Regions from separate parts of the Acinetobacter sp. TUM15071 genome, predicted to be linked through region 1. Evidence: predicted binding sites of a transcription regulator. Region 1 holds the regulator's gene; each other region holds the start of a gene.

The links. Region 1 encodes PhoB, which activates phosphate uptake and scavenging genes when phosphate is short. Its sites were predicted from a motif close to TGTCATNAANCTGTCATAA; they were not measured.
Region 2: GBI66_RS00650 (inorganic phosphate transporter) is a predicted target of PhoB. The motif match lies at 3,449-3,467, and genes of this name have one in related genera.
Region 3: GBI66_RS15745 (porin) is a predicted target of PhoB. The motif match lies at 5,305-5,323, and genes of this name have one in related genera.

Annotation. Positions count from the first base shown of each region.
Region 1 is NZ_BKGB01000004.1:73,747-80,312, forward strand. It holds gene GBI66_RS05120 (LysR family transcriptional regulator) at 1-778, opposite strand, end outside; gene GBI66_RS05125 (PACE efflux transporter) at 873-1,325, shown strand; gene GBI66_RS05130 (DUF2147 domain-containing protein) at 1,422-1,889, opposite strand; gene phoR (phosphate regulon sensor histidine kinase PhoR) at 1,999-3,357, opposite strand; gene phoB (phosphate regulon transcriptional regulator PhoB) at 3,367-4,077, opposite strand; gene GBI66_RS05145 (TetR/AcrR family transcriptional regulator) at 4,329-5,006, opposite strand; gene GBI66_RS05150 (SDR family oxidoreductase) at 5,307-6,134, shown strand; gene GBI66_RS05155 (MATE family efflux transporter) at 6,198-6,566, opposite strand, start outside.
Region 2 is NZ_BKGB01000001.1:132,972-139,537, reverse strand. It holds gene metH (methionine synthase) at 1-3,263, opposite strand, end outside; gene GBI66_RS00650 (inorganic phosphate transporter) at 3,702-5,333, shown strand; gene GBI66_RS00645 (Tim44 domain-containing protein) at 5,805-6,566, opposite strand, start outside.
Region 3 is NZ_BKGB01000018.1:46,960-53,525, reverse strand. It holds gene GBI66_RS15775 (PepSY domain-containing protein) at 1-107, opposite strand, end outside; gene GBI66_RS15770 (hypothetical protein) at 110-403, opposite strand; gene lpxB (lipid-A-disaccharide synthase) at 652-1,830, shown strand; gene GBI66_RS15760 (DUF2797 domain-containing protein) at 1,873-2,742, opposite strand; gene GBI66_RS15755 (DUF6231 family protein) at 2,780-3,241, shown strand; gene GBI66_RS15750 (YidB family protein) at 3,389-4,006, shown strand; gene GBI66_RS15745 (porin) at 4,070-5,167, opposite strand; gene GBI66_RS15740 (HIT family protein) at 5,421-5,834, opposite strand; gene GBI66_RS15735 (YARHG domain-containing protein) at 5,930-6,199, opposite strand.

The DNA of each region.
Region 1 (6,566 bases):
CGAGAAAGGCTAAGCGCACCAGACTTTGTTTGGCAAAATGTGTTTGTACTACGGAAAGCGGGAAATTACCCCAACCGAGACCTTGTTCCACCATATCAATGGCCATGGATAAATTATCGCTGTACCAATAAGAATCGGAGACCAAAACCCGACTATCAGGTAATGGATAATGCTTGCTTGCAACAATAATCTGTCTGAGTTCAGACAACATGGTGAGTTCATTTTTATTATGTGCTTTGAGTTGTTGCGCATCTTTAGGTGAAACCGCAGCAACGAATTGTTCCATACCCAGCAAGCGGAAGCGTTCATTGTTATCGAGTTGTGATGAGCTATATGCGATATACAGATCGATCTCGTTACGGTGTAGCCGTGTTTTGAGCTCTTGTTGTGGTGCACTGACTATTTCAATATTTAACAAGGGATAGCGTTGAATCAACTGTTCAATCCCTGCCAATAAAAACTTTTGATTCACATCTGCGGCGATACCAATACAGAGGCTAGTCTCGAGTCCCGTTGAAAGTTCAGTCAGATGCAGGTCGAGCTGACGTAATTTGGTCACAATCAGTCGGGCATGCGGTTCGATTGAAAGCGCGACCTCGGTGGGGGCAAGATGATTTTTGCTGCGTTCAAACAATTTTAAATTCAATTCTGCTTCAAGATTGGCAATCGCCATGCTGACTGCTGAAGGCACTCGATTTAGAGCGCGCGCCGCTGCGGAAAAATTACCACGATCAATAATTTCAAGAATCAGTTCAAGCTGTTCGCTACTGAGTTTCATGGGTATTCCCTTGTCAGTGAATCTGATGACGATTGACTTTTTTTATCAAATTTAAAGCGTAAAATCCACTCATTATTGATTTTAAGGTGTGGTCATGCAAGGAACCAAGAGAAGAGTCACTTACGTATTTTTCTATGAAGTTTTGAGCTTTTTTATCTGTGCGATGGTGTTGGCGGTGCTTTCAGGCACAACCATCAGCCATACAGGACCTTTGTCGATCTTGATTGCTGTGATCGCAGTGACAGTCAATTTCTTTTATAACTATGGTTTTGAGATGTGGGAAAAGAAGCAGACATCAAAAAAACGTACGGTACTCAGACGTGTGGCACATGCCATTGGCTTTCAAATTGTTTTGGTGATGATTTTGATTCCCCTGATTGCCTGGTGGATGCAGATCAGCTTAGTCAAAGCCTTCTTGCTCGATTTTAGTTTGATGGTGCTGATTCCATGTTATACCTTTGTTTATAATTACTTTTTTGATCATATTTTTGGTTTACCCAGCCATTTGGTTGAGCCAGCAGCGCTGAGTGCCAAAACCAGCTCTTAATCTACAGTTTTATGGTTAAATTTATAAAAAAGAGTGCATAAATTGCACTCTTTTTTATGTGAAATATAAATTATTACTGTGACTGAATTTAAATCATTAAAGTCGAATCCAGGTCATATTACGGAAACTATTATTGCTTGGGTTTTTGGCATTGATACTCAGCATTTTGCCTGTTTTGCTTAAACGTGCATTCAGGTTGTATTTATGGCCATCATAAGGATTGAGCCAAACGCCTTGTCCAAATTCCTCATTTTGATTCAACATCTTTAGACCTGTTAGGACTTCCATGCCGATAATCTGCTGATTTTTTAAAGCACCCGTACATGCTGTACATAAGGTTGGCGCAGCCTCCTTGGCAGAAGGATACATTTTGACAATCACTGCACTGTATTGCTCGGTTGCAGAATGTCTGCGAATCACGATATCAGACAGGTACGACCCCGTACGCTCATCCACGACTTTCCAAGTACCAATCAGTGGATCTGTCGGAGCAGCGTGAATCGCCAAAGGCGTATTGAGCCCAAGTAATAGAACACAAGTGCGAAGAAAAGAAGTATTTAGCATGAGCATGGCATCAAAAAATAGAAATAATGAAATGAAACAATAATTTATTATATTATTTTAGTGGAATGATCACATCATATTTAAGGGAACTTGGCAGTTCCCTTCAGGTTTAAATCATGCGATATAAGCGTTCTTTCGGGAACACTGCGGTAAAGGTCGAGCCTTCATTTTCTTTGGATGTAATTTCCAAGTGCGCACCGTGTTGCATTAACACGTGTTTCACAATTGCAAGTCCTAATCCTGTTCCACCTGTTTGACGGCTACGTGCGCTATCGACGCGGTAGAAACGTTCGGTTAAACGCGGCAAATGTTTTGGGTTAATCCCGATCCCATTATCCTGTACGGTGAAGTACGCATGATCACCATCTTCATGCCAGCCAATGGTGATAATACCGCCAGCAGGGGTGTATTTAATCGCATTGGTGATTAAGTTGCTGAATGCACTGGCAATTTCGATATCGGAACCGATCAGGTCGCAATGGCTATCAATATCCAGATTCAAGGTATGACCATAATCGAGATTGTAGGCGCGGGCATCATCAAAGATTTGATTCATCAGATTGGCCATATCAATAATCTGATTTTTCGCGACTTTTTTATTATTTTCTAAATTAGATAGCAACAATAAATCATTAACCAAAGCATTCATACGCTTGGTTTGCGACTGCATTTGCGTGAAAGCACGTTTCCAGCGCGGGGTAATGTCATCTTGATCAATAAAGGTTTCGATATAACCACTGAGGACGGTAAGCGGTGTACGTAATTCATGTGAAATATTATCGACAAAGTCTTTACGCATTTGCTCGAGGTTGTGTACTCGCGTGGTGTCATAAGCGACCAATAGACGACTTTCGCCACCGAAGCGGGTCAGTTTGACTTGTACATAACGTTCTTCATCCATCTGTGCTTGGAGACGGATACCATCAGGAGATTGATCACTATGGTTAAAATATTCAATAAAACTGGGTTGGCGCAGAATCGATAATAAATTGCGGCCACGATCCAAGGGGCTGATCCCTAACAGCTTTTCAGCAGCAGGGTTCCACCATTCAATTTGATGTTGATCATCAATTAAGACCACGGCTTCGGCCAATGCCACCAAAGAAGATTGCGCGCGATCAATCAAACCCACCATTTCGGCTTGAACAATACGTTCTTGACGCTGCGCACGGTAGACATTAAACAGCAATGCACCCCAGATCCCATTCAAATTGGGCGGGACATCATAAGGGCGATTGGAAATCCATTCATTCACTAGATAAAGTGAGCGGAGCTGTAGCATGAAGAACAGCACAAAAGCGACAAAAATACAGCTCCAGAAGTAACCCACCCCGAATCCGACTAAGCTCGCAATCAATAAGAAAAAAAGTAACAGTCTTAAATCTTGTTTTGCAAAGGTCCACAAACTGCTGTAGCGAAAACGTTGGTGTTCACGTGCCAGTTCAGGGACGGGATAGGGTTCATACATAAAGGATTTTTAACCTACTGCTAAATCTGCTCGTGTCGAGAAGCGATAACCTGTGCCACGAACGGTTTGTACAAAACGGTCGACGCCAAAAGGCTCTAACACTTTGCGTAAACGACGAATATGCACATCAATGGTACGGTCTTCGATATAGACATTGCCACCCCAGACTTGATCTAGGAGTTGAGCACGCGTATAGGCGCGCTCTGGATGGGTCATAAAGAAGGCTAATAAACGATATTCGGTTGGACCCATCTCTAAAATACTGTTGCCGAAACTCACGCGTTGGCTGACAGGATCAAGTAATAAGCCATTGGCATCAATCACTTTCTCACCGCTCAATGCATTGGCACGACGTAATACCGCTTTGATACGAGACACCAGTTCACGGGTTGAAAATGGCTTGGTCATATAATCGTCTGCGCCCGCATCAAGACCTTGTACTTTATGGTCTTCTTCGCCACGTGCAGTCAGCATGATTACAGGAATCTCTGCCAAGTTTTCATCGCGTTTGAGGCGGCGGCATAAATCTACACCACTCACACCACCTGGTAGCATCCAATCCAGCAAAATAAGCGCAGGACGCTGATCAACGATAATCTGATGCGCTTGTTTGGCATCCTCTGCTTGTAAACATTGGAAGCCTGCCATATCTAAAGAGGTATGGATCATTTCGCGGATCGGTAGCTCATCATCGACAATTAAAATATAGTCATCTTTCACAGCGCAATACCCTTAAAATCTGTAACGGTTTAACCGTTTTGTTGTTATGACAGGCTTATTACAAAGATTAATTATGACAATATCATTGCAAAAGAATTAATAAAGTCGAATTTAGCAATAAATTGTGACAATCGTAGGGCAGCATGGTGACGAATTTATGACAATCTGCTTAGCAATAAAGCAAATAAATTCATTTGCTTAACTGACGTGTAGTTTAACAGCTTTGCGTGTCACAAAACTGTAAAACGATTTTAATTTTTTTGCGAGGTTGTTTCGATAAAAGACAAAAAGACAGCACAGCAGGCTGACAAAACATCTTCTAGAGGCTGTTTGAAGCCTTCTGAGACCCAGCGAATAATAATATGCGTAACATAACCATTTAAGCCCGTTGCCATGAGCGAGACTTCTTCAGCACTTTGTGGCGCATTCGGCATGGTGATCATCACAAAGCCTTGAATGATACGATCGAACTGGGTCAGCGTCTCTTGAATGGTGGCTTGATTATGCAGATCTTGCACCAGCATGGCATCAATATAAATAATCCGTGCCATACGAGGATCATCTTTAATGGCATTCAGTAATGCAGAGAGGCCAGCATTCACCATATTCTTCGGTTCTGGCGCAGCCATCAGAACAGCTTGGGTTAAGCAGGTTTGCATTTTTTCAATCATTTTTAAGAACACGGTTTGAAACAGTTCTTCGCTTTTCTTAAAAGATTCATAAAAATAGCGTTCAGTCAGCTTGGCTTCATTACAGACATCTTTGACGGTAACCGAGAAAAAGCCTTGTGTGCCATAGGTTGCAATACCTGCTTCAATCAATTTTTCACGACGTGCTTCTTTGCGCTCGGTTAAAGACAGACCTTTAAATTGTCGTTCTTTCGCTTCTGTATTCTTTTTCTTGCTTGTCGCTTGATCTTGAGTTGCCATTGAGAAAACCGTTCCCTAAAAAGTCTTTAAATCGTGTGTCTAATATTTGCATTTCAACTATGTTGTGCTGACTAGCATAACCAAATTTTGAAAATATGCCTTGTCTCTTTTAAACATCATCAGTCATGAAATGTAAATAGGCCTATTATTACATGTAGGATGTTGGTTATTGCCATTTGTCTTAAAGCTAGAGTGTACTATATTGACAACACGTATTGTCAAAATTATATTGGTTACAGGTTAAACAGCACATCGTCTGAGCGAATATGTGCGTATCATTCGCAGTACAAAGGATAGGCAATGAAAAATTTTAAAAATAAAGTCGCAGCGATCACCGGTGCAGGTTCTGGGATTGGACAACAATTGGCAGTTTTATTGGCAAAACAAGGTTGCCATTTGTCATTGAGTGATATCAATGAAAAAGGCCTGACGCAAACTGTTGAATTAGTGAAGCAGTACCCTGTGACAGTGACGACCAAAGTACTTGATGTTTCAAACCGTGATGCGGTGAAACAGTGGGCGCAAGAGACTGTACAGGATCATGGCTCAGTCAATTTAATCTTCAATAACGCAGGTGTAGCACTTGGCTCAACTGTCGAAGGCGCAAGCTATGAAGATTTAGAATGGATCGTTGGGATTAATTTCTGGGGTGTGGTCTATGGCACCAAAGAATTCCTGCCATTCATCAAACAAACCAAAGATGGTCATATCATCAACATCTCCAGTATTTTTGGTTTAACCTCGCAACCAACGCAATCAGCGTATAACGCAACTAAATTTGCGGTACGCGGTTTTACTGAATCATTACGTCAGGAATTGGATATTGAGAAGGGCGGTGTCAGCTCACTCTGCGTACATCCGGGCGGGATTCGTACCAATATCGCCAAAGCAGCGAAAATGAATGACAGTTTGAAGAGCTTGGGCATGGACCCGAACAAATCGATCAAGCAATTTGACAAGTTCCTGCGTACCCCACCAGAAGAAGCTGCACGTCAAATTTTAAATGCGGTATTGAAAGATAAACGCCGTTTATTGATTGGTACGGATGCGCGTATCGTGGATTCGTTCCAACGTTTATTCCCGACGGGTTATCAACGTATTGCAGCGCTTGCAACCAAGATGATGTAAGTTGTCAGCATGAAAAAAGCCATTCTCTGTGAATGGCTTTTTTATATCCATCAGAAGGTGATTTTAGATCAGTACTTTAATCTTGGTCTTTTTCCAAAAGAATTGATAATAAAAGGCTTGGAATAGACATAGACAAACAAAGGACAGTGCATAGGCAATCCAAATGCCTGTTAAGCCCCACAATGAACTAAACCAATAGGCACAAGGCACTTCGATCAGAACAATCGTGAAAATATTGATCAACATCGGGATATTGACCGCGCCACTGGCACGCATAATCGATGCAAAAATAGCACTGGCACCAAAGAATAGAATCGACCACAACACGATAAATAACAGTTGTTGACCCAGCTCAATTACGCTGTGATCGGTAATAAACAGCGCCATCAGATATTTTGAGAACAAATAAGCCAGAGCAATCAAACTACCCGT
Region 2 (6,566 bases), on a different contig from region 1:
AAGATTGCTGAATAATCATCACCTTTGGCTTTATATTCATTCGCCAATTCTTCCGCACCAAAGATTGATACAGTAAAACCACCGAGATAATCGGTATTGTCTTTAGAAGTGCTAATAAAGTCAGCTAAAGATAAGTTTGGTTTGCCTGTCACCTTGTCAGATTGCTGACGAATATGCTCAAAGGTATGTGTAACCTTTTGACCAGATTCATCGAATACGCTCACTGTATCCGCACCTGTACGTTGTGCAGGATATAGACCAAATACCGCACGTGCATCAAAACGATTATTCTTGATAATGTCTTTTAGCATCGCTTGCGCTTGGTTATATAAATCAGTGGCTGCTTCGCCCACTACTTCATCTGTCAGGATTTTCGGGAATTTACCCGCCAAGCTCCAAGAGATAAAGAAAGGTGTCCAGTCAAAGTACTCAACCAAGGTCGCCAATGGATAATTGGTAATGACTTGCGTACCTAAACTATTTGGAATCGGTGGGATATAGTTGTCATCCACCTTGAAACCATTTTCAATCGATTCGGCATAGCTGAGTTTGGCTGCTTTCGGCTGTTTATTGGCTAAACGCTCACGGATCTTGGCATATTCAGCACGATGTTCTGCAATAAAATTGCCACGCATTTCTTTTGATAGTAGGGTCGTTGCTACACCAACCGCACGGGAAGCATCGGCCACATAGATCACTGCATCATTTTGATACTGCGGATCAATTTTGACTGCAGTATGTGCTTTCGATGTAGTTGCGCCACCAATTAACAGCGGAATGTCAAAGCCTTTACGTTGCATTTCTTTGGCAACAAATACCATTTCATCCAAAGATGGGGTAATCAAACCAGATAAACCGATGATGTCACATTTCTCATCAATCGCAGTCTGCAGGATTTTTTCCGCAGGTACCATCACGCCAAGATCAACGATGTCATAACCATTACAGCCCAAAACCACGCCTACGATATTTTTACCAATATCATGCACATCACCTTTTACGGTTGCCATCAAAACACGACCTTTGGATTGTGCATTGCCTTTTTCAGCTTCGATGTATGGGTTCAGCCATGCCACGGCTTGTTTCATTACACGCGCAGATTTCACCACTTGTGGTAGGAACATTTTACCCGAACCGAATAAATCACCGACCACGTTCATACCATCCATCAATGCGCCTTCAATCACATCGAGTGGACGGTTGGCTTTTAAACGCGCTTCTTCAGTATCTTCATCAATATAAGTAGTGATACCTTTAACTAAGGCATATTCAAGACGTTTTTCAACTGACTCATTGCGCCATTCAAGGTTTTCGGCTTCGCGTTGCGCACCACTATGACCACGGAATTTTTCCGCCACTTCAAGCAGTTTTTCTGTAGCGTTTTGACCTGATTCACCTTGGTTTTGGTTCAGAACAACATCTTCAACTGCATCTTTTAGTTCTTTTGGAATATCGTCGTAAATCGCCATTTGACCAGCGTTCACGATCCCCATAGTCATGCCTTGTTTGATGGCATGGTATAGGAATACCGAGTGAATCGCTTCACGCACAGGCTCATTACCACGGAAGGAGAACGAAACGTTAGATACACCACCTGAAATCATGGCATGTGGCAAGTTCTGTTTGATCCAGCCTGTAGCCTCAATAAAATCGACGCCATAGTTGTTGTGTTCTTCGATGCCTGTTGCCACGGCAAATACGTTCGGGTCAAAAATAATATCTTCAGCAGGGAAGCCCACTTCATTGACGAGAACATCATAAGAACGTTTACAAATTTCACGCTTACGTGCAGCGGTATCTGCCTGACCTGTTTCATCAAAGGCCATTACAATAATCGCAGCACCATACTGACGGCATAACCGTGCTTTTTCAACAAACTCGTCATAACCTTCTTTCAATGAAATTGAGTTAACAACAGGTTTACCTTGTACACATTTTAAGCCTGCTTCAATGATTTCCCATTTTGATGAGTCAATCATGATCGGCACGCGAGAGATATCAGGTTCAGAAGCAACCAGATTCAGGAAATGCACCATCGCATTTTGCGAATCCAGCATCCCTTCATCCATGTTGATGTCGATGATCTGTGCACCGGCTTCAACTTGTTGCTGAGCTACTTCCAAAGCTTCGGCAAACTTTTCTTCACGGATGAGACGCAGGAATTTTTTTGAACCCGTGACGTTGGTACGTTCACCCACATTGACGAACAGTGAATCATCATAAATGTTAAATGGCTCTAAACCACTTAAACGGCAGGCTGGTTTGGTTTCAGGAATTTGACGTGGCTGAATGTCTTTGACTGCATTATAGATAGCGCGAATATGATCTGGTGTGGTACCACAGCAACCACCTGTAATATTGATTAAACCGCTTTCAGCAAATTCTTTAATGAATGCTGCGGTTTGTTCTGGAGTTTCATCATACTCACCGAAGGCATTCGGCAAACCAGCGTTTGGATGCGCAGAGACAAAAGTATCAGCAACATCCGCAATGGTTTTAACGTGGGGGCGCATCGCATCCGCACCCAAGGCACAGTTAAAACCGATCGAGAGTAAATCACCGTGACGTACTGAGTTCCAAAACGCTTCTGCAGTTTGGCCTGTTAAGGTACGACCTGATGCATCGGTGATGGTGCCTGAAATCATCAACGGCAGTTCATGACCAATTTGCTTGAATACTTCTTTCACCGCAAAGATTGCAGCTTTACAGTTTAAGGTATCAAACACAGTTTCGATCAAGAGAATGTCTGCACCACCTTCAATCAAGGCGTGGGCAGCTTCAATATAGTTTTCTTTGAGTTCATCAAATGTAATATTACGGAATGCAGGGTCGTTAACATTCGGTGAGATCGAACAGGTACGTGAGGTTGGGCCAAGTACGCCTGCAACAAAACGTGGTTTCTCTGGGGTTGAGTATTTTTCACATGCTGCTTTGGCTAATCGAGCCGCTTCACGGTTGATCTCTGGAACAAGGTCTTCCATGTGGTAGTCAGACATTGAAACACGGGTGCCGTTAAAGCTGTTGGTTTCGATAATATCTGCACCTGCATCCAAGTAGGCTTCATGGATACCTTGAATAATTTGAGGTTGGGTTAGAACCAATAAATCGTTATTGCCTTTAAGGTCTGATGCCCAATCTGCAAAACGTTCACCACGATAATCTTCTTCTTCTAGTTTATGGCGTTGAATCATGGTTCCCATTGCACCATCAATAATCAGGATGCGTTGGGCAAGAAGTGATTGTAGGGTGGTAAGCGTGGACATTCAGAAACCCCAGTTGATGATCAAGATAAAAAGCAGGGGCATTGTAACAGAAGCTAGGTCAAAGCGCGTATTTTCAGCAAGCTTGAACAGTGATTCATCGGGTCACTTAGAAAATGTCATAAAATGTTCATGAAGTTGTCACAATTGAATTGAATAATGCTTAAAAAGAAAACATCCAGTTCGAAATGTGACAGTTTAATGTCATATTTCGTAGCGTTTGTTGCAAAATCAGACAAACAGTTCTATCGTTGTTTTTGTTTTTGTAATGCATTGTTTTTTATTAATTAAAATGAAAAATAAGGTGAATTTATTACTGGAAAATACAAAAAAATGTGATGAAAACATGAAATTTTGGCTTTATGTGACAGCCCTTTGTCATATAATTGTCATAATTTAATTAAACAATACAGGGGATTTTATTATCCTCTAACCGTCTACATGAATTCTAATCTTCCTCCTGTTTCGGATTCACCGCTTGCCAGCTCTCAGGCAAAATCGACGAATGTACATGTACCAACACCGAAATTCTTTATGCCGGTGTTTTTGACAATTATTGTTGCAACACTGATTTATATCGGTTTTCAGCTCAGTGCTGATTTGGCACATGTACCGCCTTTAAGTTTATATTCAGTTATTCTTTTATCGACGGCACTTTTCATTGCTTTAGGCTTTGAATTTGTAAATGGTTTTCACGATACGGCAAATGCTGTAGCGACGGTTATTTATACCAATGCATTACCTGCTCCAGCAGCAGTGATGTGGGCTGGCTTCTGTAACTTCCTTGGGGTTATGGTGGCGAGTGGTGCGGTTGCATACGGTATTATTGCATTACTCCCTGTAGAAATGATCATGAATGTCGGCAGTGGTGCTGGCTTTGCGATGGTTTTTGCATTGTTAATCGCGGCGATCCTATGGAATTTAGGAACGTGGTTTTTGGGGATTCCTGCATCAAGTTCACATACCTTAATTGGATCGATTTTGGGTGTGGGTATTATGAACCATATCTTAAATGCTTCAGCTGGTGCGACCAGTAGCGGTATTGATATGGATCAGGTGATTAAAGTTGGTAAGGCATTATTATTCTCTCCATTGATTGGTTTTGCATTTGCAGCAATTCTATTTCTGTTGGTGAAGAAAGTATTTAAACGCCAAATGGAGCTGTTTCAGCCACCAGAAGGCAATAAGCCACCACCACCAGTGATTCGTGCAATTCTCATTTTTACTTGTACAGGTGTGAGCTTTGCGCACGGTTCAAACGATGGTCAAAAAGGCATGGGCCTGATCATGTTGATCCTAATTGGCTTGGTTCCATTGGCTTATTCATTAAATAAAAACTTGGATGCACAGCATTTACAGTCTTTTGAACAGCTTTCTTCAAAAACAGCGACGGTTTTAAACGTTAATCAAAACGAGCTGACAGATGAGAAAGCGCGTGAAGTATTAACTAAATATATCCAAACCAAAGAACAAACGGCTGAAGTTGTGCCTGCGCTCGCAAGTATGACAGAGCACTTGGGTACACGTGTTGCTGGCTATGGCGATCTTAAGGCGATTCCTGAGGCTGCTGTTAGTGAAATCCGCAATGACATGTATTTAAGCACCACAACGTTTAAGCGTTTAGATAAAGCTGAAGCTTTGCCAGAAATGGATAAAGACCAAGCTAAAGTTGTGAAAGAATACCGTAGTAGCTTGGATTCATTCCTTCAGTACATTCCAAACTGGGTGAAAGTTGCGGTTGCTCTTGCGCTTGGTCTAGGTACCATGGTGGGCTGGAAGCGTATTGTTGTGACTGTCGGTGAGCGTATTGGTAAGAACCACATGACTTATGGTCAGGGCATGTCTGCTGAGCTTGTAGCGATGAGTACTATTGCAGCAGCGGATGGTCTTGGTATGCCAGTATCAACCACACACGTGTTAAACAGTGCGGTTGCAGGTACTATGGTTGCCAATAAGTCAGGTCTAAACTTCGCAACGGTTAGAACAATTCTGTCTGCTTGGATCTTTACTTTACCAGCAACGATTACCTTATCTGGTGGTCTATATTGGTTGTTCCTACAGTTTGTTTCATGATCCTGAATACTTAAAAGATCAGATTTAAAGGCTTTGCTTCGGCAAAGCCTTTTTTATGTGAGTCGGTTTATATACCATGATGAATCTGAGCAGATTGCCCTCGTAGGCTTGCAGTTTTGTGTTGTAGGGGAAATGGATTAAGTTAACCTTAACGTGCCGATAGTGGTTCCTAAAGACGTATTTGTGGCGTGATATTCACGACAAAGTGGGAGCTGAAAGTTGTTGAATATAGTCTCAATAAAATAGCTTTATTCCCCAAATGAGGAATAGTTTTTCCATGAGCTTATCCGTTAGTATCAATAGACAGATCGTGCTAGGTTGTGCTGTTTCATTATTATAATAGGTATCAAGCGTTGTTCTATTTACACTCCGCCATTCTCCGATATAGAGAGTGGCTTTTTTTAGTGTTGCTAAAAGCTAACCCATAAAAAAAGAGCTGTCGAAACAGCTCTTTTTGTTCAATCAAAGCAGTTAAGCTTGTTGAATACCTGCAACAACCCAATCTTGTTGTGAGCCAGCAGGCTTCACAAAATGCCAGATTTCAGCAAATGGTTGAGGCAAGCTGTTTAAGTCTTCACTCACAGTACCTGTAAAGCGTACGCTTACGACGTATTGACCATTTTCAGTAGAGCTTTCCACAACCATTGCATTGAGGTTGCTAAATTCAGCAACGTCTTGGTCTTGGTTCGCCATAATGTCGCTATACATTGAGCTATAAAGCTCAGGTGTTAAATAACGACGAATTTCTTCTACATTACTTGCACTATTTACCGATTGGATATGGTTAAAACGTTGACGCGCAATACGTAAGAATGCAGCAGGTTCAGTACCATCTGGTAATTGGTTGCCGCTACTCATTGATGCAGCACCAAATGGCGCTTGCGGAGCAGCAGTACCGCCACCTACAGACTGACCAAAGATATTGGTATTGTCAGTTGCTGCTTGACGTGCCGCAGGCTGAGGTGGAGTTTGACGACCAAAGTTATTTTGACCGCCATTGTTTGGTGCATATGGATTATTGGTTGCTAATTTTTTTTTTGCGCCTAATTTGCGGAAAACAAAGAAGGCGATCGCTGCAGCAAGAAGAACCCAAAGCCAGCTAGGAATGCCACCTTTTTCTTCCTGTTGCTGCGCTTGAGCATTAGCTTGTTGCTCAGTTGCTGTTGGATTGTGTTGCTTGTCATCTGCTAATGCATTGGCAGCAACAGCACCTACTGCAGCACCAGCTACACC
Region 3 (6,566 bases), on a different contig from region 1:
TAGGAGCTGGTACCCATTAAAAAAATGGCAAATAAAAGCCAGCCAAAAATTAAGCCTGTCCACGCATGCAACCATGCCATTGATTGACGAACGCCTTTATTTTGCATTTTTAATTTAAACCTACAGATAAGCCAAACAAAGCACCTGTCAAAATCAGGCTCATCACAGTCAGTTTGAGTAATGAGTTTGCACAAAAACTAATGATGATGAAGCCTAAATAAAAGAGGGTTGCAATAAATGCTGCCAGATAAACGGCTTCCGCTTTATCTAAAACCGCTGTTAATAACATGGTTAGGCTAATACTTAAATACATCATACAGAGATAGCCAAGAACAAAGCTCAGCACAAAACGATAGAAAATGCTCAGTCGATAGGCAAGCGGAATAGATGCGGATTTAGCCATAAAGGGTCTTGAAGCGGAAGAAGGGAGAAATAAATCACATATGGAAATGATTCTTGTTTATATTAAATCTTCGCTGAATTTCAATCAATTCTTCATTCATCGTAAATCTAGATTGTATTTAGAATAATAAATGCCATCTCAGATAATATTTGCTGTTCACCAATCATGAACAAATTGCATTATTTCTAGTGATTCGGTGTAAAATCATTCTGTTAGAATCATTTAAATATTTCAGTGGGGCGTGGGTCTTGTTAAAGCAAAAACTAAAAATTGGTATCGTGGTGGGGGAAGTTTCTGGAGATACTCTAGGAGTGAAACTCATGCGTAGTTTTCGCGAACAAGGTATTGATGCTGAATTTGAAGGGATTGGCGGTCCGCAAATGATTGCTGAAGGATTTCACAGCTATTATCCGATGGAAATTCTTTCGGTGATGGGAATTGTTGAAGTCCTTAAAGATTTAAAAAAACTGTTTGCTGTGCGTGACGGTTTAGTCGAACGTTGGACAGAGCATCCCGTTGATATTTTTATTGGTATTGATGCACCCGATTTTAACTTACGCCTCTCTAAAACCATTAAAGAGAAGCAGTTACCGATTAAGACTGTACAATATGTCAGTCCATCTGTCTGGGCATGGCGTCAAGGTCGTGTACATGGTATTAAGCGTAGTGTTGATTTAGTTTTATGCTTATTTCCATTTGAAAAAACCTTTTATCAGAATTATGAGATTGCCGCTGCCTTTGTTGGACATCCATTGGCAAAGCAACTACCTTTAAAAAATCCAATTACTGAAGCCAAGCACCAATTGGGCTTGTCTGCACATAAAACCCATATTGCTTTATTACCCGGAAGTCGTCGTGGTGAGATTGAACGATTGCTGCCATTGCTCACGGGTGCTGCTGAAATTCTTCATCGGAAGCATCCTGATCTGGAGTTTTTAATCCCTGCAATTAATGATGCACGCAAGCATCAGATTGAACAGGGCATTCAAAATCTAGATACCAGCCTGAAATCTAAAATTCATGTTCTGGAAAATAGCGATGCCGAGTCAAAAATTGGCCGTATGGTGATGAATGCCAGTGATATTGTGGCTTTGGCTTCTGGTACCGCGACTCTTGAAGCGATGTTATTGCATCGTCCAATGGTGACTTTTTATAAATTGAACTGGCTGACCTATCTGATTGCGAAATTCATGGTCAAAATTCCATACTACTCATTGCCGAATATCATTGCAGGCAAGAAAGTAATTGAGGAACTGATTCAGGCCGATGCAACGCCTCAGCATTTAGCCACTGAAATCGAAAAATTAATGGATCATGAAACGGCGCATATTCAAATGATGCAACATTTGAGCATGCATAAACAGTTGATCTCGGGTAATACCGAAGATCCAGTACAGGCGATTCTCAATTGTCTGAATGCAGGCTAAATAAAAAGGTGGCGATTAGGCCACCTTTTTTATGCATATGCTTCAGGCACGAAGGATTAGTTCATAACCTGTATATTTACGAATATTGATCACACCAATATCAAATAATAAGTATTGACCTTTAATCCCTTGCAACACACCTCGAATTTTTGGGGTTTTATCCAAATTCAGCGATTTAATCTTTTCAGGATAATGCTCAACGGGATAGATAAATTCACGTGGTGTTTCATCTTCCAAGAATTCCAAGCTTTCGTTAAATTCTAGGTTCTGATTGAATTCTTCACGGATGCTTTGAATTTTCGGAGCGAATTCTTCAAGAATTTGATCACGTTGCTCAAGCAGATTTAAAGGTTCAGCTTCACCTTTCAGCAATTTGCGCCAGTCGGTTTTATCTGCGATTTGTGTACCAATTAAAGTTTCCAAATGCCCAGACAAACGACGTGAACCAACTTTCATGATGGGTAAAGCTTGCGTTGCACCTTGGTCTAGCCAACGTGTCGGCATATTGACGATACGGGTAATCCCAATTTTTAAGGCGCTTGAGTTGGCTAAATAAACAATATGTGGCTGGAAACAAACATCATGTGCGAACTGGTCTTCACGACAGGTTCCCAAGTGATAATGGCAGGTTTCAGGCTTCATAATACAAAGATCACATTCAGCTTTTGTTTTAAAACATTTAAAGCAGTGACCTTGTGAATAAGACTTTGGTGTTTTTGCGCCACAAGAGGTACAAAAGATATTGCCAGTCCATTCGATCTCAATTTCTTGACCTAAAACAAAAGGAAGGTCAGTTTCTGAACGATCTAATATAAATTTATATTCAACATTTGCCTTGCTTGTTGATTGATCAGTTACACTATGCGTTTTGAGCGCTGCATGCATTTTATGACAAATGCCTTGTAGTTCCATTAATAAACTCTCATCTTTTCAATCAAGGGTTGCAGTTATGGCTGAACAAAATGTCATCACTTCTATGCTAGACGATTTATCTCAAGAACAGCCCATTCATACTGCACTTTGTATAGGTCAGCAGATTGACCAAAATGCTTCAATTCAATGGCATTATTTTAGCGTAACTGACTTTTTAAGTCTGCCATTTACGCAGCGTTATGATTTAGGTTTTGTATTATTTGATACAGAAGAAATGCAAAACCTCACTGAAACGCAAAAAGCACAGTTGTTGGTGAAATTACGTGACCTGATGGCCAAACGGATTGTGGTGGTTAGCAAATTAGATGATGAGAAGCTATTGCGTTCGCTTGGTTTCACTCAGCTGATTGATAAAACCCAACATGACCGTGATTTTGCCTTGTGGCAATTCAATATTTTAACCTATAAGCATGTACCAGATTGGTTTAACTCCAAGTTCTGGGCAAATCCAGAGAACTGGAATAAATTCCGCTGGTAAGTCCTTAAATGTCTATATTTTAGGTAAATAAAGATTAGGTGCGGATACGTTGCAAGTTCTTGCAAAATTTAACAATTTACCTTTGTTTTGTATTTTCAAAGCAGCGTATGCTTTTCGGATAAATATTCCTAAAGGAAAGTGTAACTCATGACAGATTTAACCAATATTGTTGAAATTTTAGCAAAGCAAGCTTTAGGCGGTCAGCAACAATCAGGACAGGCTGGTGGTTTAGGTGGCATTTTAGGTTCTGTCTTAGGACAACTTGGTGGACAGCAACAAAATACGCAGAACCAACAAGGCGGTTTAGGTGGGATTTTAGGTTCAGTATTGGGCCAATTGGGTGGAGGAAATACTTCAACTCAAAGTAATGCGACGGGTGGCGGTAACACAGCACAAACATTACTAATTGCCGTTTTACCTTTAGTTTTGGCGTGGATTCAAAAACAAGGCGGTTTGCAGGGTGCTTTGGATAAACTGAAAAATGCAGGTTTATCTAATCAAGTACAAAGCTGGGTAGATCCGCAACAGCAGAATGCTGCTGATGTTCCAGAACAGAACATTCAAAGCCTATTCGATGACCAAGATGTTGAGCAAGTTGCACAACAAACTCAAGCACCAAAACAAGCGATTTATGGTGCAATTGCCTCTGTTTTACCACAAGTAATTGACTCTTTAACCCCACAAGGCAGTAGCACCAATCCACAAGAAGCCAACCAAGATATTCAGCAAGTGTTGAATTTGGTGAGTGGTTTTTTAAAGAAATAAAAAAACAGCAAAAAATAAAAGGGCAGATTGCCCTTTTATTTTTTGTATGACTTGAACTTCAAATTAGAAGTTATATTCCATACCTAAACCGATTGTTGTTTTCTTATCATCTTTTACTAACCAATCACGTTTTTGTTGACCTACAACACCGTAGAAACGTGTTTGTTTATTGATTTGATAGTCAGCGCCTACACCGTAAAGATCTTGTTTACGATCATCACGACCATTCACTTCAGTTGTAGAAGAGATATATTCTGCTTTTAACTTCACTGGAGTTGATGGGATCGTATAAGCAGCTGTTACGCCATAAGCATCTTCTTGTAAACCTTTGTATGAAACAGCAGGTGTAGTACCAACCACAACTGTATCATCTGTTGGTTGAGCAGTTTGCCATAGAGCACCAAATACCAAACCATTAACGCCCGCAGGTGTTAGGTCTAAAGAACCTGTTACACGGATTGCATCTGAATAAACGCTATTATCACCACTTAGGTCGCTATACGCGTTGTATTTAGATGCTACACCAAAGTTACCAGCAACAGCTGCTGCTAAGCCCCAGTCCTTATTTTCATAAGTAAGCGAGGTAGAAACACCATCACCAAAACCATCACGGCTGCCTTTTTGACCTTTCGCATCATTTTTAACAGCAGATGATTCTTCACCTTGTTGGAACATGATGTTAAATGCTACACCACCTAACAATTTCTTATCAGTTTCAAAACCAATTACGTTCTTTAAGCGATCTTCACCAACTAGAACTTTGGTCATATCTAGTTCGTTGTGATCGTTAAAAATATCTTGGTTGTTACCAGCAGCATTTTTAAAGTAAGAATCGAACTGACCAACTTTTAAAGTACCGATACCGTCAGATTTGATACCTACGTAGCGGTTACGGTTGCTGAATGATTGGTCGCCATCACCATCCGCATTGAATTGCCATTCAATCAAGTAAACTGCAGAAAGGTTGTCAGTCAGTTTTTCTTCGCCTTTCACCCCGATACGAGAAGCGTTTGAGTTTACTTTAGTTACGCTTTCATCTTTAAAGCCATTATTATCAATTTGGTCCAAAGTCACATTGAGCTTACCATACAATGTTGGTGCTGCTTGCGCTGCATTCATGGCTAAAGTTGCTACAGTAGCAGCAAGAAGCAATTTTTTCATTGAGATTTCTCCAAAACACTTTTTGTAAATGGCTGATGCCTTAGTTACTGTTATGAGCTTGCTTATGTACATAAAGTTACATAGCTCACTGACTTGTATGCAGTATCGGTAAACTTTGTGACAGAGAAGTGAAAGAAAAATGACAGTTTGATGACGATTCATATTTAGTAATAATTATATTTCTTATTATTTTTCATTTAATTAGAATACAAAAAAAACGGAGTAAAAACTCCGTCCTTTTAGAAATCAAAAACTAGAGTGCAGCTTTGATCTTTTCTGCTAATGCTTGAATTTTTTCTTGATCACCTATTTTTGCCGCATGACGACCAAGTTCATGCACTGAACTTGGGATCAAATGGAAGTGGACATGAGGTACAGTTTGCCCAGCAGCTGCGCCAGACAATTGCATCAAAACAATGCCTTTAGCATCTAAAGCTGTTTCTATTGCTTTTGCAATTTTTTGCACAATTTGGATGGTATATGCTGCCGCTTCAGCTGGTAGATCTAGCAAAGTTACGGCAGGTGTTTTGGGAATCACTAAAGCATGACCATCTGCTTGGGGCATGATATCCATAAAAGCGAGGACCTGATCATCTTCATAGATTTTGATCGCAGGTAGCTCACCACGAAGGATGCGTGCAAAAATATTTTGGTCATCGTATGCCATGATTCATCCTTTAAATAGGGCGTATGTTTTAATCGGTGAAAGCTCACTCAATTCATATAGAGTGATACGGAGTAGTTAACTCCGTAAAAAACTGTTTATTTACAGTTTAGCTCTTTTTGGCGAGCCTTGATTTCATCAAGTCGTTGTTGCTCTTTGTCTGAAAACTTAGGTTTCGTAGTGTGGCAGTTTTCATTACCAAATTTTGCTTTAGCATCTGCGTCTTTGAAACAGAAACCTTTAGATGCATAGATCAGATTATAGTCATCCTGTAACTTTTTACATTCTTGTTCTGGTGTTGCAGCTTGTACACTAAAACCTGTCAGGGTAACTAAGCCCGCGAAAACTGCAACCATTAACTTATTCATGAGGTGTTCCTCTAATCAAAAAAGTATAAATCAAAGCTGTATGGAATTTATTCATATGGCACTTGATTGCTACGTATATACCAATATAAGGTTAATTAATAAAATTTCAATGAAACTGTATAGTACGAGTGTAATTTTACTCCATAATTTATCCATATAATACGGAAAAACCTTATATATCAATGGTTTTTATTTAATTTCATATAAAACAAGTAATTATATTTATTGCTATCTCAGCTAATGTCCGTTTTAGTTGTAGGGCATTTTATCTGGCTATCTAGGTAAATAAGAACTGCATATTTAAATATTGTGAAAGAAAGATAGCTTTAATGAAAGCGCTTAGGGTATAGGCACAAAGGATAGTTAT